Regions from separate parts of the Sinomonas sp. B1-1 genome, predicted to be linked through region 2. Evidence: predicted binding sites of a transcription regulator. Region 2 holds the regulator's gene; the other holds the start of a gene.

Region 1 (21,494 bases), on a different contig from region 2:
TACCTCTCGCTTACCCAAGCGCCCTACGTTGATTACGCACCCACCGGGCCACTCGCAACTACTTCTCCCAGCCCATTGAAGGGGTTAGTCGCACGCGGCGAGTTCACTGAGGGAGCATGGCGAATGTTCGACCTAGGCACCCCGAAAGGTGCAAAGAAATGATGGGGCGCCGATTTCGTCCATCCGTTCTCGCGACAGCTCTCACTCTTAGTCTCTTGGCGCCGACGTCGATAACGATGGCACGCGCTGCTTCTCTGGAACGTCCGGCACCTGATCCAACCGGCCCCCCTACCAGAGCCGGGGCCAGTGGTGGGAGCATCATCGCCGAAGCTGACAATGAGACGTCTAGCGCGCTTTCTCGTCGAGATGAGCGCTCGAGCGAGTCAGTAAGGTCAGCTGGCATGGTGGAGGGCCCTCAAGCCCCCCAACCCTACTGGGACCGAGCGTGTCTGACTGACCCGAACGAGGTGGCCACGAAGTGCCTTCCTCAGCAGGATCGCTGCGGCGGAGATGGTGAGCTGATGCAGCTCATGGTGCCCGTTCCGGGGACAACGCCCACCCGCTATGCGAAGTCGGGCGCCCCGACATGCCAGTTCCCGGACCAGCCGGTGCCGGTGCAGGGACCGGCTGCGATTCCTGCCTTCACCCAGAAGGAGTTCCGCGAGCTGCCTTTGGCCGCCGCGGCCATCGGGTCCCAGCCCGGCCGGCACACGCTCAAGGGCGCTGAGACCAACATCTACGCCGATGCCAAGGATCAGACGTTCAATCTCACCCTCGCAGGCCATGGCTTCGTCATCAGGGCCCGTCCGGCAGAATACCGGTGGACGTACGGCGACGGCGCAGCCCTCACCACCACAGCGCCGGGTGGCCCCATCCCGGAGAGCCGCTGGGGCGAGAAGACCGTCACTAGCCACGCCTACGCAGCTACCGGCACCGTCGCCGTCGGACTTACAACGATCTTCACCGGCGAATACTCGGTCAACGGCGGCCCGTTCCAGGCGATCGTCGGCACAGCCGAGGTCCCCTCGCTCCCGCGCACGCTGAGCATCTGGCGCTCGGAGGTCAAACGCTACGCCGACGACTGCAACGTCAATCCCGCTGGCGACGGCTGCTCCTAGGCACGCACCGCGCGTACCCGAGACAGAAACGCGGACGGCGGGGTCCCCACAGAAGTGGGGACCCCGCCGTCGTGCGTGGGGTGGCCGGGCGGACACTCCGCGTACCCGAAACGTCAGATACGCGGATTGTCCGTACCCGAGACGGGGGGCTTAGAAGCCGCCCATGCCGCCCATGTCGTCGGCACCCGGGCCGGCCGGAGCGGCCTTCTCGGGCTTGTCGGCGACGACGGCCTCCGTGGTGAGGAACAGGCCGGCGATCGACGCGGCGTTCTGCAGCGCCGAGCGGGTGACCTTGACCGGGTCGTTGACGCCGGCGGCCAGGAGGTCCTCGTAGACGCCGGTGGCGGCGTTGAGGCCGTGGCCGGCGGGCAGGCCGCGGACCTTGTCCACGACGACGCCCGGCTCAAGGCCCGCGTTGAAGGCGATCTGCTTCAGCGGGGCGTCGATGGCGACCTTGACGATGTTGGCACCGGTGGCCTCGTCGCCCTCGAGCTGGAGGTTCGCGAAGGCCTTGGCGCCGGCCTGGATGAGGGCCACGCCACCACCGGCGACGATGCCCTCCTCGACGGCAGCCTTCGCATTGCGGACGGCGTCCTCGATGCGGTGCTTGCGCTCCTTGAGCTCGACCTCGGTGGCCGCGCCAGCCTTGATGACGGCCACGCCGCCGGCGAGCTTGGCGAGGCGCTCCTGGAGCTTCTCGCGGTCGTAGTCCGAGTCGGAGTTCTCGATCTCGGCGCGGATCTGGGACACGCGGCCGGCGATCTGGTCGGCGTCGCCGGCACCCTCGACGATCGTGGTCTCGTCCTTGGTCACGACGACCTTGCGGGCCTTGCCGAGCAGCTCGACCGTGGCGTTCTCGAGCTTGAGGCCGACCTCCTCCGCGATGACCTGGCCGCCGGTGAGGATGGCGATGTCGGTCAGCATGGCCTTGCGGCGGTCGCCGAAGCCCGGGGCCTTGACGGCGACGGACTTGAAGGTGCCGCGGATCTTGTTGACGATGAGCGTGGCCAGGGCCTCGCCCTCGACGTCCTCGGCGATGATGAGGAGCGGCTTGTTGGTCTGCATGACCTTCTCGAGGACCGCGACGAGGTCCTTCACCGAGGAGATCTTGGAGTTCACGATGAGGATGTACGGGTCCTCGAGGACCGTCTCCTGACGCTCGGCGTCCGTGACGAAGTAGGCCGAGATGTAGCCCTTGTCGAAGCGCATGCCCTCGGTGAGCTCGAGCTCGAGGCCGAAGGTGTTGGACTCCTCGACGGTGATGACACCCTCCTTGCCCACCTTGTCGAGGGCCTCGGAGATGAGCTCGCCGATCTGGGTGTCGCCGGCGGAGATGGACGCGGTGGCGGCGATCTCCTCCTTGGTCTCGATCTCCTTCGCGGAGGAGAGGAGCTCCTCGGTGACGGCCGCGACGGCCTTCTCGATGCCGCGCTTGAGCGAGAGCGGGTCGGCGCCGGCGGCGACGTTGCGGAGGCCCTCGCGCACGAGCGCCTGGGCGAGCACGGTGGCGGTGGTGGTTCCGTCGCCGGCGACGTCGTCGGTCTTCTTGGCGACCTCCTTGACGAGCTCCGCGCCGATCTTCTCGTACGGGTCGTCGAGCTCGATCTCCTTGGCGATGGAGACACCGTCGTTCGTGATCGTGGGGGCGCCCCACTTCTTCTCGAGGACGACGTTGCGGCCACGCGGGCCGAGGGTCACCTTGACGGCGTCGGCCAGCTGGTTGAGGCCGCGCTCGAGGCCGCGACGGGCCTCCTCGTCGAATGCAATGATCTTGGCCATGACGGCTTCGGTCCTTTCGGGACGTGTCTGTCGGTGGGCCACCCTGCTGAAGCGCCCGCGACGGCCGGCTCCCGGGCCCGTATGGACGGACCGCGGAGGCCTCACCCCAGCGAGGTGTTCCTGTCCCCCGCGCCTGACAGCGTTAGCAGTCAGAGCGTGGGAGTGCTAGGTCAATGTTTAGCACTCGACCCACCCGAGTGCAAGCGCACAGCCCGTCCCGGACGCTCCCGCGCCGGCGTGTTCGCGGCCAGCGCACGACGGCGCGCGCGGCTACCGCGCGACGGTCACCTCGCCGTCGTGCGCGGGCAGGTTGTCCGCATGGAAGGCGAGCACCATGAACCGGCCAGTGGTGACGTCCCCGTGCCCGTCGAAGTCGATGGGCCCGGACTCCCCCTCGTAGTCCACCGCGGTCCCGCGGCCCTGCGCCGCGAGGCATGCGGCCAGGCCCGAGCACTTCTCGCGTCCGGCGGCCTGGCCCGGCCCCTGCCCGGCGGCCTCCCCGCCCGAGACGGAGGTCAGTCCGGAGGCGATGGAGGCGCCGGCGTCGTCGCCGGCCGCACCGGCAGCGAGGATCGCGAGGGCGGCGGCGTCGTAGGCCTCGGCCGCGAAAGTCATGTCCTTCAGGCCGGGCTCATGCTCGAGGACCGCGGTCTGGAAGTCGATGCTCGGGAAGGCACCCGGGACGGCGGCGTGGGCGCCGTCGAGCACGCCGTTCGCGAGCGCCGAGCCGTACTGGTCCACGAGCCCGTCGGAGAGCAGGAGCCTGCTCCCGGGGATCCCGGCCTCGGCGAGCTGGGTGAGCACCGACCGGCCGTCCGAGCGCGCGACGACGAGAACGGCGTCGGCGTCCTTCGCTCCCGCGGCCTTGGACCGGACGTCGCCGCGTCCGAACTCGGCGCTGCCGGACTCCTCGAGCCCGGCGGCCGAGGCCGCTCCCGCCGCGCCGGCCGCGACAGCCTTCCCGTATGCGCTGTCCTCGTGCAGCACCGCAATGCGGTGGGCTCCGGTGCGCTTGGCGAGTTCGACGAGGGCGGCGCCCTCGGCGCCCTCGGGCGCGGCGGTGCGGAAGAAGAAGCCGCCGCTCCGGTAGTCGCTCAGGCTGGCAGCGGCTGCCGCCGGGGAGATGAGAGGGACCTTTGCGGCGGCGAGCGCGTCGATGGCGGCGGGCGCGCGGCTCGAATCCGTGGGCCCGATGACGACGTCGGCGCCGGCCTCCGCGAGGCGCTTCGCTCCACTGCCCGCGTCCTCGCCGACGGCTGCGTCCAGCAGCTCGACCGGCTTCCCCTTGAACCCGCCGGCGGCATTCGCCTGCTGCACCGCGAGCACGACGGCGGCGCGCTGGGCGTCGTTCAGGTAGGCGGACTGGCCGGCGGAGTCCAGGATGAGGCCGAGCCTCAGGACGCCGTCGCCGGATGGCGCCGGCTGGGCGGTGCGCGCGTCGCCGCTGGGGCCGCAGGCCGCAAGGGCAAGAGACGCGAGGCCGGCGGTGGCCACGGCAGCAAGCCGTGGCAGTGCGGTGCCGCGGCACCTCACCCGGCGTACCCGGGGCCCACCACGGCGGCCAGCGGCAGCCCGAGCGCCGGCGCCTCGAGCACGGTCTGGATCCCGAGGTCCGCCGCCAGGGCCTTCGCGGACCCGGCGTCGGCCGCGGAGCGGTAGTACACCACGGACGAGTTGACGGGGGCGCCGGCCCAGTTGCCCACGTCCGTGACCGTCCAGCCGGCCGTGCGAGCGGTGGTCGCGACGCGGTTGCCGAGCCCGGCCGTGCCGGTCGCGTTGTACACGCCCACCTCGAGGGCCTTGTTGGCGCTCTCGGTAGGCGTGGGGGTGGGCGCCGCTGAAGTCGGCGCCGGGGCAGGCGCGGAGGCCGCGGGCTGGGAGCCCTCGGGGGCGGCCTGCGAGGTCGACGGCGCCGACGCCACGGCGGATTCGGAGCCGCTGATCCCGAGGCGCGGGAGCAGGAAGAAGGCCACCGCCCCGATCACGAGGGCGAGGATGCCTGCGGCGAGGATCCACCCGAGGCCCGACCGCCGCTGCGGCTCCTCCCCCTCCCGCGTCCTGTGCACGCCCTGCCTGCGGGGAGACTCGGGTACTGCATCGAATTCGTCGCGGGGGTACGTTCTCATGCCTGGGTCAGGGTCCTTGTCGGTGGCCTGCTGGGGACAGCGGGCAGCGTCAGGCGCCCCCACCGAGCCGGCGGGCGGTGCGCGCGCGCTGCCGCGACGTCCTCAGTCTACGCAACCTCTTCACGAGCATCGGATCGTGGGCCAGGGCGGCCTCGGTGTCGATGAGGGTGTTGAGCTGCTGGTAGTAGTGCGTGGCGGAGAGGTCGAAGAGGTCGCGGATGGCCTGTTCCTTGGCGCCCGCGTACTTCCACCACCCGCGCTCGAGGGCCAGCATCTTCACGTCCCGCTCGCTGAGCCCCTCCACGGGGCGGCCTGCCGCCGCCCGCTCGAGATCCTGGGCCCTGACATGGGTCTGGTGCGCTGCTGCCGACATGGGTTCCAGTTTAAGAGGGAACTACAGGAGTGTCATTCCGGCGCGCCCGGCGCTGCGCCCAGAGCGTAGTCTCCCGGGCGCCGCCGAGCTCCCTCTGGCACACTGGCGTGGATGATGGACGCCGAACCCCTCTTCGACCTGCCGGCCCCCGCAGCGGGCGGGTCCCCCGCCGCCGACCCCGCGGCGTCGTCCGAGGAGGCCGCCCGCGAGTTCGAGCGGATGGCGGCCGCCCCGCTCGCCGAGCTCGTGCACCCCGAGTGGGCGGTGGCCCTCGCTCCCTGCGAGCCGACGCTGCGCGCCGCGCTCTCCGCCCTGGCCCGCCAGGCGCACGACGGCGCCGTCATCCTCCCAGCCCCCGCGCGCCTCCTGCGGGCCTTCGCCCGCCCGCTGCACGAGGTGAAGGTGATCGTTATCGGCCAGGACCCGTACCCCACGCCCGGCCACGCCATCGGCCTCTCCTTCGCATGCGACGCGCACGTCCGGCCCCTCCCCCGCAGCCTCGCCAACATCTACCGGGAGCTGGCCGCCGACCTCGGCGTGCCTGCCCCCAGTGACGGCGACCTGTCCCCGTGGGCCGAGGAGGGCGTCCTGCTGCTCAACCGGGTCCTGTCGGTGCGCGCCGGCGCGGCCGGGTCGCACCGCCGGCTCGGCTGGGAGGAGGTCACCGACGCGGCGGTGCGGGCGGTCGTCGCCCGCGGCGCACCGCTCGTGGCGATCCTGTGGGGCAGGGACGCGCAGTCGGTCGCGCCTCTCCTGGGAGCGACGCCGACCATCGCCTCGGCGCACCCCTCGCCGCTGAGCGCGTCGCGGGGCTTCTTCGGCTCGCGCCCGTTCAGCAGGGCGAACGAGCTCCTGGCCCAGCAGGGCGCCGCTCCCGTCCGCTGGGCCTGACCCAGGCCCCGCGTCACGGGAGCCGGGCCGGCGCGGGCCACCCGGTAGTCTGGGGCGCATGACTTCGCCCGCCGAGAGCCCAGCGCCGCAGGGACCCGCCGCCGCCCCCGCGAAGAGGGCCCGGCCCACGCTCGACCTCGTGGTCGCGCGCACCGAACAGCTGACCCCCCACATGGTCCGGGTCGTGGTGGGCGGGCCCGGGTTCGACGCCTTCGTGGACAACGGCTTCACCGACAAGTACGTGAAGATCGCCTTCCCGACGGCGCTGCCCGGGGGCCGCTGGCCGGACGGGCCCGTGGACCTGCAGGCGCTCAAGGAGTCCCTCCCGCGCGCGCAGTGGCCCGTGTCCCGCACCTACACGGTGCGCTGGTTCGACCCTGCGGCCAGAGAGGTCGCGATCGACTTCGTGGTCCATGGCGACGAGGGCCTCGCCGGGCCGTGGGCCGCAAACGCGCAGCCGGGCGACCGGCTCGTGTGCACCGGCCCCGGTGGCGCCTACTCCCCGGCCCCGGACGCGCCGTGGTACCTCTTCGCCGGAGACGAGTCCGCGCTTCCCGCGATCGGGGCGGCCCTCGAGGCCCTCCCGGCGGACGCGACCGGGATCGCGTTCCTCGAAGTCGGCAGCGGAGACGACGTCATCGAGCTGCGCGCGCCCTCCGGGATCGATGTCCGTTGGCTCTCCCGCGAGGGCTTCCCCGCGGGCGAGACCCTGGTGCTCGCCGAGGCCGTCGCCGAGTCGACGTGGCCGGAGGGCATCCCCCACGTGTTCGCCCATGGCGAGCGGGGGGCCATGAAGGAGCTCCGCGCCGTGTTCAAGCAGCGCGAGGTGCCGCGCGAACGACTGTCCCTCTCCGGCTACTGGGCCCTGGGCCGAGCGGAGGACCAGTTCCAGGCGGAGAAGAAGCTCCCCATCGGCCAGATCTGAACCGGCGTCCCGGGGGCACACCCACGGGGTAACTCTGGGGGTCACCTCCCGGGGGTCACCTCCGGCGGGAGCGGCGGCGCCGCTCGAGGGAGGCCCCACCACGGGTGAACGGCCGCGCGAGGTTGTCTCCGAGCACGACGCCGGCCGCCGCCCCCAGGATGATGGCCATCGCCGTGAGCATGCCCCCGGCGCCCGTGGTGATCTGCTCGGCGTCGACCGTCGCGATGTACATGGAGCGGAAGATCGTCAGCCCGGGCAGGAGGATGAGCGCCGCCGGGACCGCGACCACGAGCTGCGGCGCGCCGAGCCGGAGGGCCACGATCCGCGCGAGGAACCCCATGACGACGGCGCTCACTGCGGGCGCGATCCTGTCCCCGACCCCGAGGAGCCCCACCCCGGTCAGGGCGAGGTACCCCACGACGCCGACGGCAGCCGTCGGCAGCACGAGCCTCCGGGAGGTCTGCTCGGTGATGGCGATCGAGGCGACGGCGGCCCCGATGAGCAGCACCTGGACGATGTACGGGTAGGCGGGCGGGAACGTCTCGGTGACGTCGATCCGCTCGATCCCTAGCAGCTCCCCCACGGCCGTGGCGACGGCGATCCCGGCCACGAGCGCGGCGAACGTGAGGAACGCCGAGAGGTACCGGCCGGCGGCCGTCACGGGGAAGCCGTTGATGGCGTCCTGCGTCGCGGAGACGAGCCGGGCGGTCGGCAGGAGCAGGAGGATGCCGCCCACCACAACGATGGCCGGCGCGATCGGCAGCTGCGCGGCGAACATCAGCAGCGCGACCATCGTCACCACGAACGAGCTCGCGAGCGTGACGAAGAAGTCCGGGATCCTCCACCGGCCCATCACCCGCGCCACCACCGAGATCAGCAGGTTGGAGCCGAAGGCGATGAGGGACGCGAGCTGGCCCCCGCCGATCACTCCCACGAACGCCGCCGCGAAGACGCCGAACGCGAAGGTCACCGACCATTTGGGGAACGGCTTGGCGCGCCGCGAGATGCTCTGGAGCCGGCGCATCGCCTCGTCGCGGCCGACGCCGCCCGCGGCGATCTCGGTGACGAGCTGGTGCACGAGCACGAGGCCCGCGTAGTTGCTCGTCCACGAGCGGACCACGCGCATGAGCGTGATCGGCGTCCCGTCCTGCGGCGCGAAGTTGATCGCCACGGACTGGTTCGTGATGTCCACCTCGATGTGCCGGAGCCCGAGGGCGGCCGTCGAAGCGATCATGGAGGTCTCGACTTCGAGGGCGCCTGCCCCGTAGCGGAACATCGTCTCGGCCAGCAGGAGTGCGAAGTCGAGGGTCCGCCGGGCAGACTCGTCGGGCCCGGATGGGATCGCGAGGTTCTCGTACGGGCTGCCGGCAAGCCGGTCCACGATGCTCATCGGAGCCGTGGGCGGGTTCTCGCCCCGCATGAACCGCGCGAGGACGCGCTTCGCGGCGGCGTTGGCGCGGACCTGCGAGGCGCTGATCGGCTGGGTGGCCGGGTTCCCCGGCGCCGCGGGCGGCGGTGCGACCGCGGGAGCGGCTGCCGGGGGCGCGACCGGCGTCGGCGTGACGGCCACCGGGGCGACCGGTGCCGGCGTGGGTGCGTGCTGCGCGGGCGGGACGGACGACGGCGCGTGGCCGCCCGCCGTCGTGCGTTCCCCGGCGGCAGTGGTCGCCGAGCTGTCCGATGCCGCCGCAGGCGCGTCGGTGAAGGCGATGGGTGTGATCTGCGGAATCACGCCGGCGGGGATGTCCCCGCCGGGCCCCTCCGCGCGTTCGGACTCCGCCATGCGTATCCCTCCCCCGGGACCCTTTCGTGGATCAGTAGAACTGCTGGCCCGTGCGGCGCGTATAGAGCTGGCGCGCGATCCGCTCGCCCGCCGTCGTCCATGCCCTGTAGCGCAGCGGGTCGATGACGAAGTCCCAGCAGCCCACGAAGTCAGTCACGGTCTTGGTGAACGAGGTCTTGAACAGGCCCAGGCCGTGGAACGGGTGGGAGGTGTCCTTCAGGCGGTCCGCCGGGGGCGTGCCGCAGAAGTCGTACTCGGTGCAGCCGAGCTCCTTGACGCGGTTGATCGCGGTCCACTGCACGAGGTGGGAGTCGCCGTACTGGGTCCGCTTCTGCAGCGAGCCGCCGTCCTTGTACGTGCCCTTGCGGCCGTAGTTGATGACGAAGGCTCCGACGGAGGGCCGGCCGTTCTCGTAGACGAAGTAGAGCCGCCCCTGGCCGCGCTGGGTGAATTCGGTCCAGAACTGGCGGTAGTAGTCGAAGCTGCGCACCTGCACGCCGGTGCGCGACTTGGAGTTCAGCGTCCCGGTCATGAGCGCGTGCATGGTGCGGTAGTTCTCGAGCGTGGGCTCCGCCTCGACCACCTCGACCCCCTCGCGCTCGGCGCGGCGGACGGCGTTTCGGCCGCGGGAGTGGAGGCTCTTGAGGATGAGGCGGGGCTCGGTGCTGATGTCGAGGATCGCCGTCGAGTCGTTGGGCTGCAGGTTGGGGACCTTGACGAGGCCGGCCCCGGCCAGGAGCGCGCGGGAGGAGTCGGAGTCGACGATGTCCGGCTCGATCTTGACGGCGAACACGCCGAGGCGCTCCCGGAGCACGAACTCCTTCACGGCGGCGAGGGCCGCGGGGACCTGCTCGGCGGCCGCGACGTCCGGGCCCTTGATGAGGTACCAGAAGCGGCCCAGCAGGGGGACGGACTTCTCCAGCACGAGGTTGTAGCTCGGCTGTGCTTCATGCTCGCCGGCCTCTCCCCCGTGGCTGCCGCGCGGCTCCAGCACGAGGTGCCGGACGTCCCACCCGAAGTTCCTCTTGACGGCCGCGAACGCCGCCGACTGGAGCAGGTTGCCGCCATTGGGGTTGGCCGTGACGTGCTTGTCCCAGTTCTCGATCTCGGTGTCGTTCGCGAAGCGGGCGGTGAAGGTGACAGTGTGGCTGGTCACGGAAGCGGGATCCCTTCGGTCTGGCTGCGGGCCTCTGCCAGTCTAGTCAGTCCGCGCTGCTGCCCTCCCCTCGGGGCCGGTTTGCGCTCCCGGCGGATCGGGCAACCGGTAGGCATGGCACATGACATCACCGGCAAGAAGATCGCGTTCCTCCTGACCAACGGCGTGGAGCAGGCCGAGCTCACCGAGCCGTGGAAGGCCGTCGAGCAGGCGGGCGGCCAGCCGGTCCTGGTCTCCCCTGAATCCGGAACGATCACCGCGATGAAGGGCGACTGGGACCACGGGGATTCCTTCCCTGTCGACGTCCCGCTCTCCGGGGCCAACCCGGACGACTACGACGCGCTCGTGCTCCCCGGTGGAACCGTGAACGCGGACAGGATGCGCCTCGAGAAGGAGGGCGTCCCGTTCGTGAAGTCCTTCGCCGAGGCCGGCAAGCCCATCTCCGCGATCTGCCACGGCCCGTGGGTCCTCATCGAGGCGGGCGTGGTGAAGGGCCGGACGATGACCTCCTACGCGTCCCTCGAGACCGACCTCACCAATGCGGGCGCGCAGTGGGTCGACCAGGAGGTCGTGACAGACCACGGCCTCACGACCTCCCGCAACCCCGGCGACCTCGAGGCCTTCTGCAGCAAGATGCTCGAGGAGATCGCCGAGGGCCAGCACAGGTAGGAGCGCCGCCCCCAGGGGCCCGGCACGCTCTCAGCCGCTGGGCCCCTAGCACTCCACCACGTTCACCGCGAGGCCGCCCATGGCGGTCTCCTTGTACTTGTGGCTCATGTCCCTGCCCGTCTCACGCATGGTCACGATGACCTCGTCGAGCGAGACGCGGTGCGTGCCGTCGCCCCAGAGCGCCATCTTGGCGGCGTTGATGGCCTTGGCGGCGGCGATCGCGTTGCGCTCGATGCAGGGCACCTGGACGAGCCCGCCGATCGGGTCGCACGTGAGGCCGAGGTTGTGCTCCATGGCGATCTCGGCCGCGTTCTCGACCTGGGCGGGGGTTCCGCCCATCACCTCGGCCAGACCGGCGGCGGCCATGGACGACGCCGAGCCCACCTCGCCCTGGCAGCCCACCTCCGCGCCGGAGATGGAGGCCTGCTCCTTGTACAGGACACCGACGGCGCCGGCGGCCAGGAGGAACTTCACGACCACGTCGTCCTTGTCCTCCTGCGTGGCCTTGTCCATGCCGGGGGCATAGTTGAGCGCGTAGTAGAGGACGGCGGGGATGATCCCGGCCGCGCCGTTGGTCGGCGCGGTCACGACGCGGCCGCCGGAGGCATTCTCCTCGTTCACCGCGAGGGCGATGAGGTTGACCCACTCCTGCCAGTACTTGGGATCGCGGTCCTTGTCCTCCTTCAGCAGCCGCTCGTGCCAGTCAGGCGCCCGACGGCGCACCTTCAGTCCGCCGGGAAGGAGCCCCTCGCGCTTGAGGCTCGACTCGACGCAGCCCTCCATGACAGCCCAGATGTGGAGGAGCCCGTCGCGGATCTCGTCCTCGGACCGGGAGGCCTTCTCGTTGACGAGCATGATGTCGCTGATCGAGAGGCCCTTCGAGGAGCAGCGCCCCAGCAGCTCGGCAGCGGTGCGGAACGGGAAGGGGAGCTCCTTCTTGGACTCGTCGAGCTCCTTCTGCGCGGAGTCCTCCTCGCCCTCGCGCACGATGAAGCCGCCGCCCACGGAGAAGAACGTGGCCTCGTGGAGCAGCTCAGGCGACCCCTCGGCGTCGTCCGCGCCGAACACCTGGAACTTCATGCCGTTGGTGTGCCGGGGCAGGACCGTGAGCGGGTGCAGGACCATGTCCTTCACCCCGTACTCGAGGAGCGCCCCGCCCGCGAGGTTGAGCTTGCCCGTCTCGTCGATCGCGGCGAGACGCTCCTCGACCTGGTGCGGGAGGATCTCCTCCGGCTCGAAGCCCTCGAGGCCCAGGAGCACGGCCGTGAAGGTCCCGTGGCCGTGGCCCGTCGCGGCGAGCGAGCCGTAGAGGTCGACGCGCAGCGAGGCGACGCGATCGAGGATGCCCTTCTCGTGCAGCTCGCGTGCGAAGACGGCGCCCGCGCGCATGGGACCCACGGTGTGGGAGCTGGAGGGGCCGATGCCCACGGAGAACAGTTCGAAGACGCCGACGGCCATGTCGGGGATCCTTCCTGAAAGAGTTCGGGGTGCGTGGGCCCGGGATGGCCGGGCCCACGCAGGGGGGTCACGCCAGGTCGGAGACCCCCGGGTAGAGCGGGTGCGCCGCGGCGAGGGCCTCGACGCGGGCCTTGAGGCCGGACAGGTCACCCTCGGGCCCGGCGATGAGGGCCTCGGCGATGATGTCGGCAACCTCGCGGAACGCCGCCTCGCCGAAGCCGCGGGTCGCGAGCGCCGGCGTGCCGATCCGCAGGCCCGAGGTGACCATCGGCGGCCGTGGGTCGAACGGGACGGCGTTGCGGTTCACCGTGATGTCGATCGCCGCGAGGAGGTCCTCGGCCTGCTGCCCGTCGAGGGCGGCGTTGCGGAGGTCGACGAGGACGAGGTGGACGTCGGTGCCACCCGAGACGACGCCGATGCCGGCGGCCTTGACATCATCCTGCGTGAGCCGCTCGGCGAGGATCTTCGCACCGGCCAGGACACGCTCCATGCGCTCCTTGAACTCCGGCGAGCCGGCGATCTTGAACGCCACGGCCTTGCCGGCCACGACGTGCTCGAGCGGGCCGCCCTGCTGGCCGGGGAACACCGCGGAGTTGACCTTCTTGGCGATGTCCGGGTCGTTCGTCAGGATGATGCCGCCGCGCGGGCCCGCGAGGGTCTTGTGCGTCGTCGACGTGACCACGTGGGCGTGCGGGACGGGGCTCGGGTGCAGGCCCGCGGCCACGAGGCCGGCGAAGTGGGCCATGTCCACCATGAGGTAGGCGCCCACGGAGTCGGCGATCCGGCGGAACTCGGCGAAGTCGAGCTGGCGCGCGTAGGCGGACCAGCCGGCCACGATGAGCTGCGGCCGGTGCTCCTGGGCAAGGCGCTCGACCTCGGCCATGTCGATCCGGTGGTCGTCCTCGCGGACCTGGTACGGGATGACGTTGTAGAGCTTGCCGGAGAAGTTGATCCGCATGCCGTGGGTGAGGTGGCCGCCGTGGGCCAGGTTCAGGCCCATGATCGTGTCGCCCGGCTTGATGAGGGCGTGCATGACCGAGGCGTTCGCCTGAGCGCCGGAATGCGGCTGCACGTTGGCGTACTCGGCGCCGAAGAGGGCCTTGACGCGCTCGAGCGCGAGCGTCTCGATGACGTCGACGTGCTCGCAGCCGCCGTAGTAGCGCTTGCCTGGGTAGCCCTCGGCGTACTTGTTGGTCAGGACCGAGCCCTGCGCCTGCATGACGGCCACAGCGGTGTGGTTCTCGGAGGCGATCATCTCGAGGCCGCCGCGCTGGCGGGCTGCCTCGGCGTTGATGCTCGCGGCGACCTCCGGGTCGAGCGCGGCCAGGTCGGCGTCGAGCGACTCCGAGCGGACCTGCTCGAACTGCGCTGCGCCCTGCACGGGGGCGCTCACAGCTCGCCGCCGTTCTTCTCCGCGTACTCCTCGGCCGACATGAGCGGGCCCTCCTCGGAGACCTGGACGGTGAAGAGCCAGCCGGCGCCGTACGGGTCCTCGTTGACCAGGGCCGGGTTGTCGATGGCCTCCTGGTTGACCTCGACGACCGTGCCGGAGACCGGCGAGTAGAGGTCGGAGACGCTCTTCGTCGACTCGATCTCGCCGCAGGTGGCGCCCGCGGTGACCTCGCTGCCGGCCTCCGGCAGGTCGAGGTAGACGACGTCGCCCAGCGCGTCAGCGGCGACCTGGGAGACGCCGACCTTGGCGGCGGCGCCGCCGTCGGTGTCGAGCCACTCGTGCTCTTCGGAGTAACGGAGGCCGGTCTGGACCTTGCTCATAGTGGTCTTCCTTTTCTTCTCTGAAGGGAAAGCGTGGAGCGCTACTTCTGGCGCTTGTAGAACGGGAGCTCGACGACCTCGAAGGGCTCGGCCTTGCCGCGCAGGTCGGCGTCGAGCTTCGTGCCGGGAGCGGAGAGCTCCACGTCGACGTACGCGAGCGCGACCGGGTAGCCGAGGGTGGGGCTGGGCTGGCCCGACGTCACCTCGCCGACCTGGGCGCCGTCCTTGAGGATCGGGTAGTGGCCGCGGGCGGCGCGCCGGCCGAGTCCCTTCAGGCCGACGAGGCACTGGCCGCTCGTGGTGCCCTCGCCGGCGGCCTTCTTGGCCTCGAGCGCGGAGCGGCCGACGAAGTCGCCCTCCTTGCTCTTGAGGGCGACGACGCCGCCCAGGCCCGCCGCGAAGGGCGAGCGCTCCCGGGAGAGCTCGTTGCCGTAGAGGGGCATGCCGGCCTCGAGGCGCAGGGAGTCGCGCGCGGCGAGGCCGCACGGGATCAGGCCGTGGCCCTCGCCCGCGGCCTTGAGTGCGTCCCAGAGGGCGGCGGCGCTGCCGTTGCCGACGAACAGCTCGAAGCCGTCCTCGCCGGTGTAGCCGGTGCGGGCCAGGAGGACAGGGATGGTGCCCTGCTCGAGCTCCACCTCGACCTCGACGGCCGCGTAGTACTTGAGGCCCGTGACGGCCTCGGCGTCCTGGGCGCGCACGACGGCGAGCACGATCGCCTCGGCGTTCGGGCCCTGGACCGCGACGAGCGACGTCTCGTCGGAGGCGTTGCGGAGGGCGACCTTCCCGGCGTCGGACGAGGCCGAGAACGCGGCGAGGCGGTCCTCGAGCTCGGCGGCGACGGTCAGCGCGTTGCCGGCGTTGGGCACCACGAGGAAGTCGTTCTCCGCGACACGGTAGACGATGAGATCGTCGATGATCCCGCCGTCCTCGGCGCAGATGAGGGAGTACTTGGCCTTGCCGACCGCGATCGCGGACAGCTTGCCCACGAGCGCGTAGTCGAGGAACGCGCCGGCGCCGGGGCCGGTGGCCCAGACCTCGCCCATGTGGGAGAGGTCGAACAGGCCCGCCGTCTCACGGACGGCGCGGTGCTCGGCGAGCTCCGAGCCGTACTTGAGCGGCATCTGCCAGCCGCCGAAGTCGGTGAACGACGCGCCGAGCTCGGCGTGCCTGTCATACAGGGCGGTGTGGCGCTCTGTGGCGGTGCGACCAGTGGTGGTCTCAGTCATGGAAAGTCTCCTTGCGATGGTTGAGCGAAGCGAAGCGGAGTCGAAACATGGTCTGGAGCCGGTTTCGACTCCGCTCAACCAGCGTGGTCGGTCAGTTCTCGAATGCTTCGAGGGGCGGGCACGCGCAGACGAGGTTGCGGTCGCCGCCGGCGCCGTCGATGCGGCCGACCGGGGCGAAGTACTTGTCCTGCGTGTGGACCGAACCCGGGAAGGCGGCCTGCTCGCGGGTGTAGGGGCGGTCCCAGTCGGAGGAGACGACCGCGGCGGCCGTGTGCGGCGAACGGCGCAGCGGCGACTCCTGGACGGTGAAGTCGCCGGCAGCGACCTGGTCGATCTCTGCGCGGATGGCGACCATCGCGTCGATGAACCGGTCGATCTCGCCGAGGTCCTCGGACTCGGTCGGCTCGACCATGAGCGTCCCGGCGACCGGGAACGCGAGGGTCGGGGCGTGGAAGCCGAAGTCGATGAGGCGCTTCGCGACGTCCTCCGCGGTCACGCCGGTCTTGGCGGTGAGGTCGCGCAGGTCGAGGATGCACTCGTGTGCGACGAGGCCGCCCTCTCCCGTGTAGAGGACGGGGAAGGAGGAGTCGAGGCGCCTGGCGATGTAGTTCGCGGCCAGGAGCGCGGACTTCGTGGCCTCGGTCAGGCCGTCGCCGCCCATGAGCTTCACGTACGCCCACGAGATCGGGAGCACGCCGGCGGAGCCGAAGCGCGAGGCGGAAACCGGCACGTCAGCCCCGCCGTCCCACGTCGCGGCGTCGCCCGGCATGAACGGGGCGAGGTGCGCGCGGGCTGCGACCGGGCCGACGCCCGGGCCACCGCCGCCGTGCGGGATGCAGAACGTCTTGTGCAGGTTCAGGTGCGAGACGTCGCCGCCGAACTTGCCCGGCTGGGCGAGGCCGACGAGCGCGTTCATGTTCGCGCCGTCGATGTAGACCTGGCCGCCCGCGGCGTGGACCGCGTCGCAGACCTCGCGGACGTCGGCGTCGTACACGCCGTGCGTGGACGGGTACGTGATCATGATCGCCGCGAGCTCGTCGCGGTGCGCCTCGATCTTGGCGTTGAGGTCCGTGTGGTCGATCGTGCCGTCGGAGGCCGTGGCGACGACGACCACCTTCATGCCTGCGAGGACGGCGGAGGCCGCGTTCGTGCCGTGGGCCGAGGCGGGGATGAGGCACACGTTGCGCTGCGCCTCGCCCCGGGAGGCGTGGTAGCCGCTGATCGCGAGGAGGCCCGCGAGCTCGCCCTGCGAGCCCGCATTCGGCTGGATGGAGACCTGGTCGTAGCCGGTGATGGCCGCGAGGTCCGCCTCGAGCCCGGAGATGAGCTCCCGCCAGCCCTCGGTCTGCGAGTCCGGAGCGAACGGGTGGATGCCCGCGAACTCGGGCCACGTGATGGCCTCCATCTCGACCGTCGCGTTGAGCTTCATCGTGCAGGAGCCCAGCGGGATCATCGTGCGGTCGAGCGCGAGGTCGCGGTCCGAGAGCTTGCGCAGGTAGCGCATCATCTGCGTCTCGGAGCGGTACGAGTGGAAGACCGGGTGGGTCAGGTACTGGCTCGTGCGCAGCGCGTCGGACTCGATCGCGAAGCCGCCGGCGCCCGTCCCTGTGCCGCTGGCGCCCAGGTGGACGTCGACGCCATCGCCCGCGGCGCCGGCGCCGAACACGCCGGCCACGGTGGCGACATGCTCGGACGTGGTGGTCTCGTCGCACGAGATGCCCACGGTGTCGGCGTCGACGAGGCGCAGGTTCACGCCCTGCTTCTCGGCCTTCTCCACGAGGGCGGCGGCGCGGCCGGGGACACGGGCCGTGATCGTGTCGAAGAAGCTGCGGTGGGCGATCTCGACGCCGGCGCCCTCGAGGGCCGCGGCGAGCGAGCGTGCGTGGCGGTGCGTGCGCTCCGCGATCGCCCGCAGGCCCTCGGGGCCGTGGTAGACGGCGTACATGGACGCGACGATCGCGAGGAGCGCCTGCGCCGTGCAGATGTTGGACGTGGCCTTCTCGCGGCGGATGTGCTGCTCGCGGGTCTGGAGCGCGAGGCGGTAGGCGGGGACACCGGCGTCGTCCTTGGAGACGCCCACGAGGCGGCCGGGGAGCTGACGCTCGAGGCCGGCGTGGACCGCCATGAAGGCGGCGTGCGGGCCGCCGTAGAAGAGCGGGACGCCGAAGCGCTGCGCGCTGCCGACGGCGATGTCCGCGCCCTGCTCGCCCGGGGACGTGATGAGGGTCAGGGCGAGGAGATCCGCGGCGATGGTCACCATCGCGCCGCGCTCCTTGGCCTGGGCGATGAGGCCCGAGGCGCTGGCGACGAGGCCGGACGCGCTGGGCTGCTGCAGGACGATGCCGTTGATCGGGCCGTCGGGCAGGCCGGCGGAGAGGTCGGCGACCTCGACCTCGAAGCCGAGGGCCGCGGCGCGGCCCTTGACGATCGCGATCGACTGCGGGAAGAGGTCCGCGTCCAGCACGGTCCGGCCGTTCGCGGCGGCCTTGTTCTTGTTGGCGCGGCGCATCAGCAGCACGGCCTCGACGACGGCGGTGGCCTCGTCCAGGAGGGACGCGTTGGCGATCGGGAGGCCGGTGAGGTCCTCGACCGCCGTCTGGAAGTTCAGGAGGGCCTCGAGGCGGCCCTGGGAGATCTCGGGCTGGTACGGGGTGTACGCGGTGTACCAGGCCGGGTCCTCGACGATGTTCCGGCGGATGACCGGAGGGGTGACGGTGTCGTAGTAGCCCTGACCGATCATCTGGACGCGGGGCTTGTTCTTGGCCGCCAGGGCACGGAGGGAGGCGAGGGCTTCGGACTCGCTGAGCGCTGAGTCGAGCGTGAGCGGCTGCTCCTGCTTGATGCTGTCGGGCACAGCTGCCGAAGCGAGCGCGTCGATGCTGTCGAACCCGACGGTGTTGAGCATGTGCTTGATGTCGGCGTCGCGCCGGACGCCGATGTGGCGGTCGACGAAGACTGCGGGGGAAAGGTCCGTCACGGGGAACTCCATCATTTCGGCCCACCCGGTGGGGTGTGGCGATGTAACAGGTTCCTCCCCGCTCTGTATGGGACCTGAGAGATTCCGCCGGATGGTTCCGGCTTGCACCGTCGGTGAGCCCAGTTGGGCCGCTTTCCAGAGTTGCCTTGCCGCAGCGGTACAGGTGCCTGAGAGATTCCTGGGGAGGTGTTGCTCCTACGGCGCCTGCTTGCTCTTGCTCGCAGGACTCTCCCGCCGCAGATCAGAGGCTGTCTTCAATTGTGCGCACACCCCGAGCGTTCGGCGCCGTGGTGTACGTCCAATTCTGCTATGCCAAGGGTCACATCGGCAAATGCCTGCCCGATCCGGGTCCAAGTGAGAGCCGCCTCCCGGGACGCCGAAGGGCCCCGTCCTGATGGACGGGGCCCTTCTCGCCTGGCGCAGCTCAGCCGGCGATCGGCGACCGCTCGCGCCGCAGCCGCTCCTGCGCCGCCTCGGCGGTCTGATGGATGCCCTTGAAGGCTCCCACCATGAGCGTCGTGCCCAGGAATGCCAGGACACCGAGCCCGAACAGCAGCGCGCCCAGCGCCACGGTGCCGAAGAAGACGGCCGTCTGAAGGTTGAAATCGAACATCGCTCCACTCGCTCCGGCCCCTCCCCTAGAAGGACCACCCCCTAATTTTCGCTGCCCGACGGCGGCGGAATGACGTGGAGGCGGACGCGGCGGCTGTGATATTCGACACCCGGGTCAGTTGCAGGCGATCCCGTCGCCGTTCCGGTCGAGCTGGAGGCTGTACCCGGCCTCGCCCGCGGTCAGCGTCGCGATTCCCGCCGCACGCAGCGCACCGCAGTTCTTGTAGCTCGGGGTGGGGGCGGGGCGGGCCGGCGCCGGGGCCACGGTCTGCGCGGGTGCCGGCGGCGCGGCAGCCGCGGACACGGGCTGCGGGGCGGGCGGCGCCGAGGGGGTCTGGCCGGGCGCAGCGCTCGGCGCTTCCGGTGCGGCCGTTGTGGCGGGGATGCTGGTCGGGGCTGCGGACGCGGACGACGGCCCGACGGCGGGCTGCGTCGCCGTCGCACCCGGCGCCGGGACACGGCCCGCGGGGGCGGCCAGACCGCTGAGCGCCGAGGACCAGGCGCCGGCGACTCCCTGCACCGAGGCTGCGCCAAGCGCGAGGACGAGGACCACGATGCCTCCCCGCACAACAGCGGTCGGCACGAAGCCGGAGCCGGCGGACCTCCGCGCGGAGGACTTCCAGAAGAGAGCGAGGCACAGGAGCACCGCCGCCACGACAAGGACGGCGGCTGGGGCGACCACGAGACCGGCGACCGCCACGCCCGCGGCCAGGGCCACGAGAAGCGTCGTGAGAGGACGGATCCGGGTACGCTCGCGGCGCTCCCTCAGGCCCTCTCCGGACCCTGGAGGAGCCTCGTCGTGGGGTCCGGTCTCAGGTAGCACCGCATGCCATTCTGCCACGCGGCCGCGCTCGGCCTCAGGTGCGCGGGCCGCCCCTGCCACCGCGGTGGGCTTCCCATTCTTCCCGCAGCACCCCGTAGACGACCGCGTCGTAGAGCTCACCGCGGACCTTCCGGGCCTTGCGGAACCGGGCTTCCTCGGTGAAGCCGAGCTTCTGGCCCACCCGGCACATGCCGACGTTCCCGCTCCAGGTCGCGAAGTCGAGCCGGCCGCTGTCAGTGGCCGCGAAGAGGTAGTCGGTCCACAGTGCCAGCGCCTCGGTCCCGTACCCGCCGGACCAGTGCGCCGGGTCGAACACGACGAGGCCCAGCCGCCGCCACGGCAGCAGCGCGGTGCCGTCTGCGGACTCCTCCCCCGGTTTCTCCTCCCAGTACCACGAGGCCTGGCCCACGAACTCGCCCGAGGCCGCGTCCACCACGGCGAGGTTCTCGCGCACGGCCGGCCAGTCGGCGTCGTGCGCCCGCCGCAGGAGCCCGTCGCACCAGCGGTTCGCGCCGTCGGCGGTCCACCGCGAGTAGAACGGTCCGTCGAAGAGCTGCCACTCGTGGACCCCGTTGGGGGTCGTGCCGGGGGCAGGAGGGACAATCCACCGCCGGTAGGCCTCGATGTCTTCGGGGGTCCAGTCGCGCAGCACCACGCGCGACCCGGTCAGGAGCACAGGGGAGGTCACCTGCGCCACCGTACACGCAGACCACGCCCGGCGCCGTCCGAGGGAGCGGCGCCGGAGCGGCCAGCCCTCGGGCTGTGCCGGCACACGGCTCGCGGGCGGCGCTCAGGCATGCACTGCCGCGGCGCTCAGGCGAGCCCCGCCCGGCGCAGCGCCTCCGCCAGAGCGGTGTCAGCGGGTTCGGGCCGGTTGCCCCGGGGCGCACCGCCTCGCTGGGCACCGCTCCGCTGCCCCCGCCCGGGCTGGCTGCCGGTCCGCTGCTGGCTGCCGCCCTGCCGCTGTCCGCCCTGCTGGCTGCCGTCCTGCCGCTCTCCGCCTTGCTGCTGGCCGCCCGAGCGCTGCTCCCCGGCCTTACGACGCCGGTCCTCCCCGCCGCGTGCGCCCGCCCCGGCGTTCCGCCCCGCTCCGGGCTCGTCGTCGAGGCGCAGCGTGAGCGAGATGCGCTTGCGCGGCACGTCGACCTCGAGGACCTTGACCTTCACGACCTGTCCCGACTGCACCACCTCCCGCGGATCGGCGACGAACCTGCTGCTCATGGCCGAGACGTGCACCAGGCCGTCCTGGTGCACGCCGATGTCGACGAAGGCGCCGAACGCAGCAACGTTGGACACGGTGCCTTCGAGGACCATTCCCGGCGTGAGGTCGTTGATGGTCTCCACTCCCTCCTTCAGCGCAGCCGTCACGAACTCCGGACGCGGGTCCCTGCCGGGGCGGACGATCTCAGCCATGACGTCCTGGACGGTGGGCAGCCCGAAGCGGTCGTCGACGAATGCCGCAGCGCTGAGGGTCGCGACCCGTTCCTTCGACCCCCCGGCCGACGCAAGGATCCTCTCCGCGAGGCCGTAGGCCTCGGGGTGCACGGCCGAAGCGTCGAGCGGCTGCTTCCCGCCGGTGATCCGCAGGAACCCTGCGCACTGCTCGAAGGCCTTCGCCCCGAGCCGGGGGACCTTCTTGAGCTCCGAGCGCGATGCGAAGGCCCCGTTGGCATCGCGGTACTCGACGATGTTCCTGCTCAGGATCGGGCCCACACCGGCGACCCGGGCAAGGAGGGCCGGGGACGCGGTGTTGACGTCGACCCCGACCGCGTTGACGCAGTCCTCGACGACCGCGTCGAGCGAAC
Region 2 (9,405 bases):
CGGCGTCGAGGGGCTCCTGGACCGCATCGTGGCGGCCATCCCTGCACCGGTCGGTGATGCGACGGCCCCCGCCCGGGCCATGATCTTCGACTCGGTGTACGACACGTACCGCGGCGTCGTGACCTACGTCCGCGTCGTGGACGGCTCGCTCAACCCGCGCGAGCGCATCCAGATGATGTCCACGAAGGCCAGCCACGAGCTGCTCGAGATCGGCGTGATCTCCCCGGAGCCCATCCCGTCGAAGGGCCTGGGCGTGGGCGAGGTCGGCTATCTCATCACGGGCGTGAAGGATGTGCGCCAGTCCAAGGTCGGCGACACCATCACCAACCTGTCCAAGCCCGCCGCGGAATCGCTCGGCGGCTACCAGGACCCCAAGCCGATGGTCTTCTCGGGCCTGTACCCCCTCGACGGGTCGGATTACCCGGACCTGCGCGACGCCCTGGACAAGCTCAAGCTGAACGACGCCGCGCTCGTCTACGAGCCGGAGACCTCGGCCGCCCTCGGCTTCGGCTTCCGCGTCGGCTTCCTCGGCCTCCTGCACCTCGAGATCGTGCGGGAGCGCCTTGAGCGCGAGTTCAACCTCGACCTGATCTCCACCGCCCCCAACGTCATCTACGAGGTCACGCTCGAGGACAAGTCGGTCGTCACGGTCACGAACCCGAGCGAGTTCCCCACCGGCAAGGTCAAAGAGGTGCGGGAGCCGATGGTCTCCGCGACGATCCTCGCCCCGAACGAGTTCGTCGGCGCGATCATGGAGCTGTGCCAGAGCCGCCGCGGCCAGATGAAGGCCATGGACTACCTGTCCGAGGACCGCGTGGAACTGCGCTACTGGATCCCCCTCGCCGAGATCGTCTTCGACTTCTTCGACCAGCTCAAGTCCAAGACCCGCGGCTACGCGTCGCTCGACTGGAAGGCCGACGGCGAGCAGGCCGCCGACCTGGTCAAGGTCGACATCCTCCTCCAGGGCGAGCAGGTGGACGCCTTCAGCGCCATCACCCACCGGGACAAGGCCTACTCGTACGGCACGATGATGACGGCGAAGCTCCGGGAGCTCATCCCGCGCCAGCAGTTCGAGGTCCCCATCCAGGCCGCGATCGGCTCGCGCATCATCGCCCGCGAGAACATCCGCGCGATCCGGAAGGACGTCCTCGCCAAGTGCTACGGCGGCGACATCACCCGTAAGCGCAAGCTGCTCGAGAAGCAGAAGGAAGGCAAGAAGCGCATGAAAATGGTCGGGCGCGTGGAGGTCCCGCAGGAGGCCTTCATCGCGGCGCTCACCACGGACGAGTCGAAAGACTCGAAGGATCGAGCGAAGAAGTAAGTGCCCAGCACACTGCCGCTCGGGGACCCCGCGCCGGCCGACGGCGCCCTGCCGCCGCAGGCTGCGGCCGGCGCCGCGGGGCGGGGCTTCTCGCTCTACGCGCACATCCCGTTCTGCGCCGTCCGCTGTGGGTACTGCGACTTCAACACCTACACGGCGAAAGAGCTCGGCGGCGGAGCCTCGCAGGACGCGTACGCCGCTACCGCGGCGTCCGAGGTGCGCTTCGCGGCGTCGGCCCTCGACGCCTCCGGCGTGCCGCGTCGTCCCCTGTCGACCGTCTTCTTCGGCGGAGGAACGCCCACCCTCCTGCCGGCGGAGGACCTCGCCACGATCCTCACGACGGCCGTGGAGGAGTGGGGCCTCGAGCCCGGCGCCGAGGTGACGACCGAGGCCAATCCGGACTCGGTCACGGCGGAGTCGCTCGTGACCCTCGCGGCGGCCGGTTTCACGCGGGTGTCCTTCGGGATGCAGTCCGCCGTCCCGCACGTGCTGCGGGTCCTCGACCGCACCCACACGCCGTCGCGCGTGCCCGAGGCGGTGCGCTGGGCGCGGGAGGCAGGCCTTGACGTGAGCCTGGACCTCATCTATGGCACGCCGGCGGAGAGCCTCGATGACTGGCGCGCGTCACTCGATGCAGCCCTTGCCTGCGAACCCGACCACGTGAGCGCCTATGCGCTCATCGTCGAGGAGGGGACGAAGCTCGCTGCGCAGATCCGCCGCGGTCAGGTCCCCGACGTCGACGACGACGACCACGCCGAGAAGTACGAGCTCGCCGACGCCGTGCTCGCCGACGCGGGCTTCAGCTGGTACGAGGTGAGCAACTGGGCCCGGGGGGATGCCGGATCGGTGCGGTACGCCTGCCGGCACAACCTTGCCTACTGGAACGGCGGGGACTGGTGGGGGATCGGCCCGGGAGCCCACTCCCACGTCGGCGGAGTCCGCTGGTGGAACGTCAAGCATCCCACCGCCTACGCCGCGCGGCTGGGCGAGGGAACCTCCCCTGCGGCTGGCCGGGAGACGCTCGACGACGAGACGCGCCACGTCGAGCGGGTCCTCCTGCAGATCCGGCTAGCCTCAGGCCTGCCTGTGGCGGAGCTCGGGCCGGAGAGCCGCTCCGAGGTTGCGGGCCTGATCGCCGAGGGGCTCGTCGAGGGTGCGGCGGCCCTCCGGGGGCGGCTTGTGCTCACGCTGCGCGGGCGCCTGCTCGCGGACGCGGTGGTGCGCCGGCTTCTCGCCTGAACCAGACCATGCCCCCGTCGTTCCGGCGCGTGCCCGCGGTTCCTAGGAGATGAGCCGGAGGTTGTAGCGGTAGCGGTACGGCTGGCCGCGGTTGACTTGGATGCCGGCGATCACGGAGAAGACCGTGAGCGCGATCCACACGAGCGTCGCCAGGACCGCGAACACGTTCCCGACCACCGGGATGAGCGCCAGGATGTTGCAGACCACGGCGGCGGCGGTCGGCGGGAGCGTGAAGTTGAGCGCCTCCTTGGACTCCTGGGCCGTGAAGGGCCCACGGTCCCTGAAGACCAGGTAGATCAGCAGCGACGGCAGGCACCCGAGGATCCCGCCGAAGTGAGCGAGCGTCGCCCACTGGCGGTCCTCAGCCGCCGTGAGCGGCATGGCACGGGCTGGCGCGCCGTGGTATTCGCTCTCTCCGTCGCGTCGGTCCTGCGGGTACTCGGCCACTGGATGTCCCTGCCTGTTCGGTGTCGTCGTGCGGTGGCCGCACCAGACGGCCTGCCCGAGGGCATTCCAAGGATATCCAAGGTTGTGCGCTCAGGCGGTCAGGAAGTCGATCACCTCTTCGACGCGTCCCAGCAGGGAGGGCTCGAGGTCCGCGTAGGTGCGCACGGTGCCCAGCAGCTTCTGCCACGCGAGCCCGAAGTCCTCGGGCGTGCTGCGGGGCCAGCCGAAGGCGGCAAGGATGCCGGTCTTCCAGTCGGTGCCCCGCGGCACCGCCGGCCAGGCAGGGATCCCCAGCGTGGACGGCTTGATGGCCTGCCAGACGTCCACGTACGGGTGGCCGACGATGAGGACGTTCCCTGCAGCCCCGGGGCTCCGCATGGCCTCCGCTGCGATCCTGGACTCCTTCGATCCCTCCACCAGATGGTCCACGAGGATGCCCAGCCGGCGTTCCGGGCCGGGCCCGAAGTCCGCGATGGCGGCCGCGAGGTCGTCCACACCGTGCAGCGGCTCGACGACGATTCCCTCAACGCGCAGGTCGTCTCCCCAGACCTTCTCGACGAGCTCGGCGTCGTGCTTGCCCTCGACCCAGATGCGGCTGGCCTTGGCAACCTGTGCGCGCATGCCCTCGACCCGGACCGACCCCGAGGCCGTACGGGCGGGCGGGGCCGCGGTCCGCTGGGGTGCCGGCGGGCCCACCTGGACCGGGCGGCCGTCCACGAGGAAGCCGTACCCCAGCTGGAAGGACCGTGAGCGGCCCCGCCGGTCCTCGAGGGTCATGAGGTGCATCCCGCCGGACTTCTCGATGCGTGTGACGGCGCCCACCCATCCGCTCTCGGCGTCCTCGAGGACGAGGCCGACCGAGGCAGGGACCGTGGGCAGCTCGCGTCGGGAGGGGGCGCTCAGGTCTGCCGGGCCCCAGCTGTCATAGGAGAGTCGGTCCACCCGTCGGATCCTACGGCCCCGCCGTTCGGACAGTGCGCTCATCCTTGCGTGGCGCGGGGCACAGACCGTGCGGAACGGTGCGTGGGCATAATAGACTTGGCACTTGCTCTGAGAGAGTGCTAACGCAAACGGCCATGCGAGCAGGAGGTGGGATGTGAGCGAGCCGCGCAAGCTCGAGGTGCTGCGGGCCATCGTGGAGGACTATGTGCACTTCAGGGAGCCGGTCGGCTCCAAGGCACTCGTCGACCGCCACAAGCTCGGCGTCTCGAGTGCGACGATCCGCAACGACATGGCCGCACTCGAGGACGACGGACTCATCACGGCTCCCCACACGAGCGCAGGACGCGTCCCCACGGACAAGGGCTACCGCGTCTTCGTCGACCACCTCGCCGCCGTGCGCCCCCTGTCCCCAGCGGAGAAGCACGCTATCCAGAGCCTCCTCGGCGGCGCCGACGACCTCGACGACGTGCTCGAGCGCACCGTTCGCCTCCTGTCGCAGCTGACGAACCAGGTCGCCGTCGTGCAGTACCCCCAGCTCGGCCGGGCCCGGGTGCGCCACGTGGAGGCGGTGCTCATGGCACCGCATCAGATCCTCCTCGTGCTCATCGCAGACACCGGGACCGTGGAGCAGCGCGTCCACACGGTCTCCGAGGAGGTGGACCGCGACCGGCTCGCGGCCCTGCGGGAGAAGCTCCTCGCGGGGCTGGTCGGCGCCCCGGTCGTGAAACTCGGCGAGGCCCTCGGCCGCGTCGTCGGGTCGCTGCCTCCTGCGGACCAGTCGCTCGCGGCGGAGCTCGGGCGGGGCCTGTCCCTCCTGGCCGAGTCGAGCCGCGAAGACCGCATGGTCATGGCGGGCACGGCCTATCTGGCCAGGTCGAACAGCGACTTCCTCCAGAGCATCTCGCCCGTGCTCGAAGCCCTCGAGGAGCAGGTCGTCCTGCTCCGCCTGCTGTCCGAGATGGCGAACGACTCCCGGGGAGTCGCCGTCACCATCGGGCGCGAAAACGCCTACGACGGCCTTGCCGAGACCTCTGTCGTGGCCACCGGGTACGGCGGGGACGACGGCCCCAAGCTGGGCATCCTCGGCCCGACGCGCATGGACTATCCGGCCAGCATGGCCGCGGTCCGCGCGGTCGCCCGGTACCTCTCCAAGATTCTCGCTGGAAGCTAGAGAAAGAAGACCGTGAGCAGCCATTACGAAACCCTCGGCGTTCCGACCGACGCGACCACCGAGGAGATCAAGAAGGCCTACAAGAAGCTGGCCCGCAGGCTCCACCCGGACATCAACCCGGGCGAGGAGGCCTCAGAGCAGTTCAAGGCGGTGACGCACGCCTACGAGGTCCTGTCGGACCCGCAGAAGCGGCGCGTCTACGACACCACGGGCAACGAGAACGGCACCGACAACGGCTTCGGCGGCGCCTACAACGGCTCCGGCTTCGCGTTCCAGGACATCTTCGAGACGTTCTTCGGCGGGGGCGGTGCGCAGGCCGGCCCGGCTTCGCGGGTGCGGCGCGGCCAGGACGCCCTCATCGCGGTGCGGATCGAGCTCAAGGACGCCGTCTTCGGGGTCAACAAGAAGCTCGAGGTGGACACGGCCGTGACCTGTGAGCGCTGCGACGGCTCGTGCTGCGAGCCGGGCACGGAACCCGTGCGCTGCACGGTGTGCGGCGGCAGCGGCCACATCCAGCGGCCCGTCCGCTCGATTCTGGGCCAGGTCATGACACTGGCCACGTGCCCCACCTGCCAGGGCTTCGGCACCGAGATCCCGAGCCCGTGCAACGAGTGCGGCGGCGAAGGCCGCGTCCGCAGCCGCCGCTCGCTCACCGTCAAGATCCCGGCGGGCGTGTCGACCGGCACCCGCATCCAGCTTGCAGGCCAGGGCGAGGCGGGGACAGCTGGCGGCCCCTCGGGAGACCTGTACGTCGAGATCCGCGTGGCCTCGCACTCGACGTTCACGCGCGACGGCGACCAGCTCAACGCGACCGTCAGCGTCCCGATGACCGCTGCAGCCCTGGGCTCCGAGCTGAGCCTCGAGACCTTCGACGGCGAGCAGACCATCACTCTGCGCCCGGGCACACAGTCCGGTGACGTCGTCACCCTCCACGGGCTGGGCGTCGCCCGGCTCCGCGGCTCGGGCCGAGGCGACCTGCTCGTGCACATCCGGGTCGAGACGCCGACCAAGCTCGACGCCGAGCAGGAGGAGCTCCTGCGCCAGTTCGCGAAGCTGCGGGGCGAGCACGTGGGCGACGGCAAGCTCGTCGCCAGCGGCGGAGTCTTCGCCAAGCTGCGCGACAAGCTGGGCAACCTCTAGAGATGTCCCGGCCGCTCTTCTACGTCCCGGCCGGAAGGCTCGACGGGATCCAGCCCGGAGACCTCATCGAGGTGGGAGGCCCTGAGGGCCGCCACGCGGTCGCCGCGAAGCGCCTCGCCAGGGGCGAGGGGGTCGACCTGGCCGACGGCGCGGGCGTCCGGGCTGTCGGCACCGTCGCCGGGGCGGAAGGCCAGACGCTGACCGTGGGCGTCGAGCGGGTCGCCCGTGAGCCGCGCCCGCCCTTCCGGTTCGTGCTCGTCCAGGCCCTCGCCAAGGGCGACCGCGACGAGCTCGCGGCCGAGGCTGCGACCGAGCTCGGCGTTGACGCCGTCATCCCGTGGCAGGCCGAGCGCTCGATCGTGCGGTGGAAGGGCGAGCGCGGAGAGAAGGCCCTCGCCAAGTGGCGCTCCGTCGTGGTGGCGGCGGCCAAGCAGGCGCGCCGCGCCGTCGTGCCCGCCGTCGAGGCCGCGCACGACGGCGCGCGGCTGGCCGAGCGGATCGCCTCGGCGAGGCTCGCCGTCGTGCTCCACGAGGACGCGGTCGAGCCGCTGTCCACGGTCCTCGAGACGCTTGCGGCCCAGGATGGCGACGAGGGCGAGGTGCTCTTCGTCGTCGGGCCCGAGGGCGGGATCACCCCCGACGAGCTGGCCCGCTTCACTGCCGCGGGCGCGCGGCTCGCTCTCCTCGGCCCGCATGTCCTGCGCTCGTCCACGGCGGGCCCGGCTGCGCTTGCCCTGGCCGGCGACCGGCTCGGCCGCTGGCGGGCGCGGGACGGCCGCACCGACTCCTAGCCGCACACAGAGCTGTGTGCGCAGCTGCGGTCCACTGCCGAGGGAGGGGCCGATCCGTCAGGGCCCGACGTGCACGTCCTTCGAGTCCCAGGCGGTGTTGCCGGTGTTCGGGGCGGCCGAGGCCTCCTCCTTGGGCAGCACCCGGACCTCGTAGTCGCCCGGGGGCAGGTTGACCGTGAAGGTGAATTCGCCGGGACGCGAGCTCTGGGTGCCCGGGGCCACGGTCCCGCTGAGATAGACGGATGACTTGCCCGGCGAATCCCTGCGGAGCACCTGCCACCCGAGCTCCTGGTCCGCCCGGGTCGACCTGCCGAAGACCTTCACCGGCCCGTCGAGCCCCACGCCTTCCTGCGGGTCGATGATCCAGGCCGGGGCCAGCATCGAGGGATCTCGCTGCATGAGCTGGCCGAGCTGCACCCGCTCGAAGGCGAGCTGGGAGGTGTGCCCATCGACGAGGAGCATGACCGAGATCGGCTGGTCCGAGTCGATGAGGCCGGCACTCGCGGCGGCCGCTGTCGCGGTGTAGACGAGCTGCTGCACCGCGAGCTGGGCTGTCGGCTCGTCCACGCCGGTGTTGAACGCGTCCGCCGAAACATCCACGGTGATCACGTTCCGCCCCGAGACCGACGCGGCGAGCTTCTTCGGCGTCTGCCAGGGACTGAAGTAGTCAGGATCGAGCGGCTTCTGGGACATCATGATGCGCAGCGCGGTCGCGATGGGATTGTCCTGGCCGCCAGCGTCCCGGAACTCGCGGTACAGGTACACGCCGTCCTTGGCCCGGCCCAGCCAGTACACGGGGGCCTTCGCCGAGGTCTGGGACGTCTCGAGGGGCGCCGAGGGCTGGGTGTTTCCGGGGACCTGGCTCGCCGTGGCTCCGGCGGCGATGCTCGGCTGGGGCGACCCGACCGCCGTGCAGCCTGCGAGCGAGACCACGGCAGCCGCGAGCACCGCAGGCACAGCCGGCCAGAGCCGGCAGCGCGCGCGCAGCGCTGTGGGTCCCATGCATCCTCCGCTGGTCGTCGCCGCCCCGAGGGCGTCGCTCGTGTCCGGGGCCGCCGGGACGCCGTCGGGGTGCCCGGGCCACATTCCAGCTTGGCACAGCACCGGCGCGCGGAAGCCCCCGTGGAGGCGGCCGTGTCCCAAGTGATGCGCGATTGAGACGTTGGCACCCTGCGGCCCCCTTTGGGTCGCAGCACGGCGCCGCGGCAGTAGGATGGGCGCCACGGGCGGCACCCGAGCGGCCCGGCGTAGGGTCGACGCGAGGGTTCGGCCCGGACGAGGAGAGAGACGGCCTGTGACAGCGGACTTCCCGCACACGACCCCGGCAGCACGCACCGAGGTGCTCCGATTCGGCTCGAGCGAGGAGATGGTCCAGATCCTCGGCCCGCACGATGAAGCCCTGCGCTTCATCGAGGAGCAGTTCCCCGCAGTCTCCTTCCACGCGCGCGGCAACGAGCTCACGATCGTCGGGCCCCCTGAGGAGGTGCCGCACATCCGTCGGCTCTTCGAGGAGGTCTCGGCGATGGCCGGCCAGGGTACGGCCGTGACCACCGCCTCGCTGACCCAGCTCGTGTCGATGCTGCGCACCCAGACGGTATCGAGCCCGTCCGAGGTGCTCACCCACAACATCCTCTCCAGCCGGGGCCGCACGATCCGCCCGAAGACGGCCAACCAGAAGAACTACGTCGACGCGATCGACGCGCACACGGTGATCTTCGGCATCGGGCCCGCCGGCACCGGCAAGACCTACCTGGCGATGGCCAAGGCCGTCCAGGCACTCCAGCACAAGGACGTCAGCCGGATCATCCTCACGCGGCCGGCGGTCGAGGCGGGGGAGAGGCTGGGCTTCCTGCCGGGAACGCTGAGCGACAAGATCGACCCCTACCTCCGCCCGCTGTACGACGCGCTGCACGACATGATGGACCCCGAGTCCATCCCCCGGCTCATGGCTGCGGGGACCATCGAGGTCGCGCCGCTGGCGTACATGCGCGGCCGCACTCTCAACGACGCGTTCATCATCCTCGACGAGGCGCAGAACACGACCCCCGAGCAGATGAAGATGTTCCTGACCCGTCTGGGGTTCGGCTCCAAGATGGTGGTCACGGGGGACGTGACGCAGGTCGACCTCCCGTCGGGGACAGCTTCCGGGCTGCGCGTGGTCCAGCAGATCCTGGCCGGCGTCGAGGACGTCAGCTTCTCCGTCCTCGGGGCGTCGGACGTCGTGCGGCACCGCCTCGTGAGCGACATCGTCGACGCGTACGGGCGCTGGGACGACGAGCAGCGCGCCGCGCAGGAGCGCCGTCGTGCCCGGGCCCGCGCCCAGGCGCCCGACAGTCCGACGCCGACTAAGCTGG

What was found. The regulator HrcA, encoded in region 2, represses chaperone genes, less so after heat shock. The targets are predictions, from matches to a motif close to TTNGCACTCGNNNNNNNCGAGTGCNAA.
Region 1: a site for HrcA is predicted at 3,075-3,101, ahead of groL (chaperonin GroEL). Genes of this name have one in related genera too.

The regions. Positions count from the first base shown of each region.
Region 1 covers NZ_JBCHVF010000007.1:100,274-121,767, forward strand. Annotated here, with positions in the region: gene ACQ5BE_RS11740 (DUF6318 family protein) at 1-162, shown strand, start outside; gene ACQ5BE_RS11745 (hypothetical protein) at 522-1,118, shown strand; gene groL (chaperonin GroEL) at 1,269-2,897, opposite strand; gene ACQ5BE_RS11755 (ABC transporter substrate-binding protein) at 3,168-4,391, opposite strand; gene ACQ5BE_RS11760 (LytR C-terminal domain-containing protein) at 4,427-5,023, opposite strand; gene ACQ5BE_RS11765 (DUF3263 domain-containing protein) at 5,073-5,297, opposite strand; gene ACQ5BE_RS11770 (uracil-DNA glycosylase) at 5,508-6,287, shown strand; gene ACQ5BE_RS11775 (siderophore-interacting protein) at 6,346-7,212, shown strand; gene ACQ5BE_RS11780 (threonine/serine ThrE exporter family protein) at 7,268-8,995, opposite strand; gene ACQ5BE_RS11785 (lipid II:glycine glycyltransferase FemX) at 9,027-10,151, opposite strand; gene ACQ5BE_RS11790 (type 1 glutamine amidotransferase domain-containing protein) at 10,266-10,820, shown strand; gene ACQ5BE_RS11795 (L-serine ammonia-lyase) at 10,866-12,278, opposite strand; gene glyA (serine hydroxymethyltransferase) at 12,346-13,671, opposite strand; gene gcvH (glycine cleavage system protein GcvH) at 13,668-14,051, opposite strand; gene gcvT (glycine cleavage system aminomethyltransferase GcvT) at 14,093-15,277, opposite strand; gene gcvP (aminomethyl-transferring glycine dehydrogenase) at 15,369-18,266, opposite strand; glycine riboswitch at 18,308-18,398, opposite strand; glycine riboswitch at 18,400-18,498, opposite strand; gene ACQ5BE_RS11820 (hypothetical protein) at 18,679-18,867, opposite strand; gene ACQ5BE_RS11825 (excalibur calcium-binding domain-containing protein) at 18,982-19,689, opposite strand; gene ACQ5BE_RS11830 (GNAT family N-acetyltransferase) at 19,724-20,377, opposite strand; gene ACQ5BE_RS11835 (Tex family protein) at 20,503-21,494, opposite strand, start outside.
Region 2 covers NZ_JBCHVF010000001.1:408,963-418,367, reverse strand. Annotated here, with positions in the region: gene lepA (translation elongation factor 4) at 1-1,321, shown strand, start outside; gene hemW (radical SAM family heme chaperone HemW) at 1,322-2,560, shown strand; gene ACQ5BE_RS01950 (DUF4870 domain-containing protein) at 2,603-3,007, opposite strand; gene ACQ5BE_RS01945 (DUF3097 domain-containing protein) at 3,098-3,949, opposite strand; gene hrcA (heat-inducible transcriptional repressor HrcA) at 4,104-5,120, shown strand; gene dnaJ (molecular chaperone DnaJ) at 5,133-6,260, shown strand; gene ACQ5BE_RS01930 (16S rRNA (uracil(1498)-N(3))-methyltransferase) at 6,263-7,051, shown strand; gene ACQ5BE_RS01925 (GerMN domain-containing protein) at 7,109-8,053, opposite strand; gene ACQ5BE_RS01920 (PhoH family protein) at 8,265-9,405, shown strand, end outside.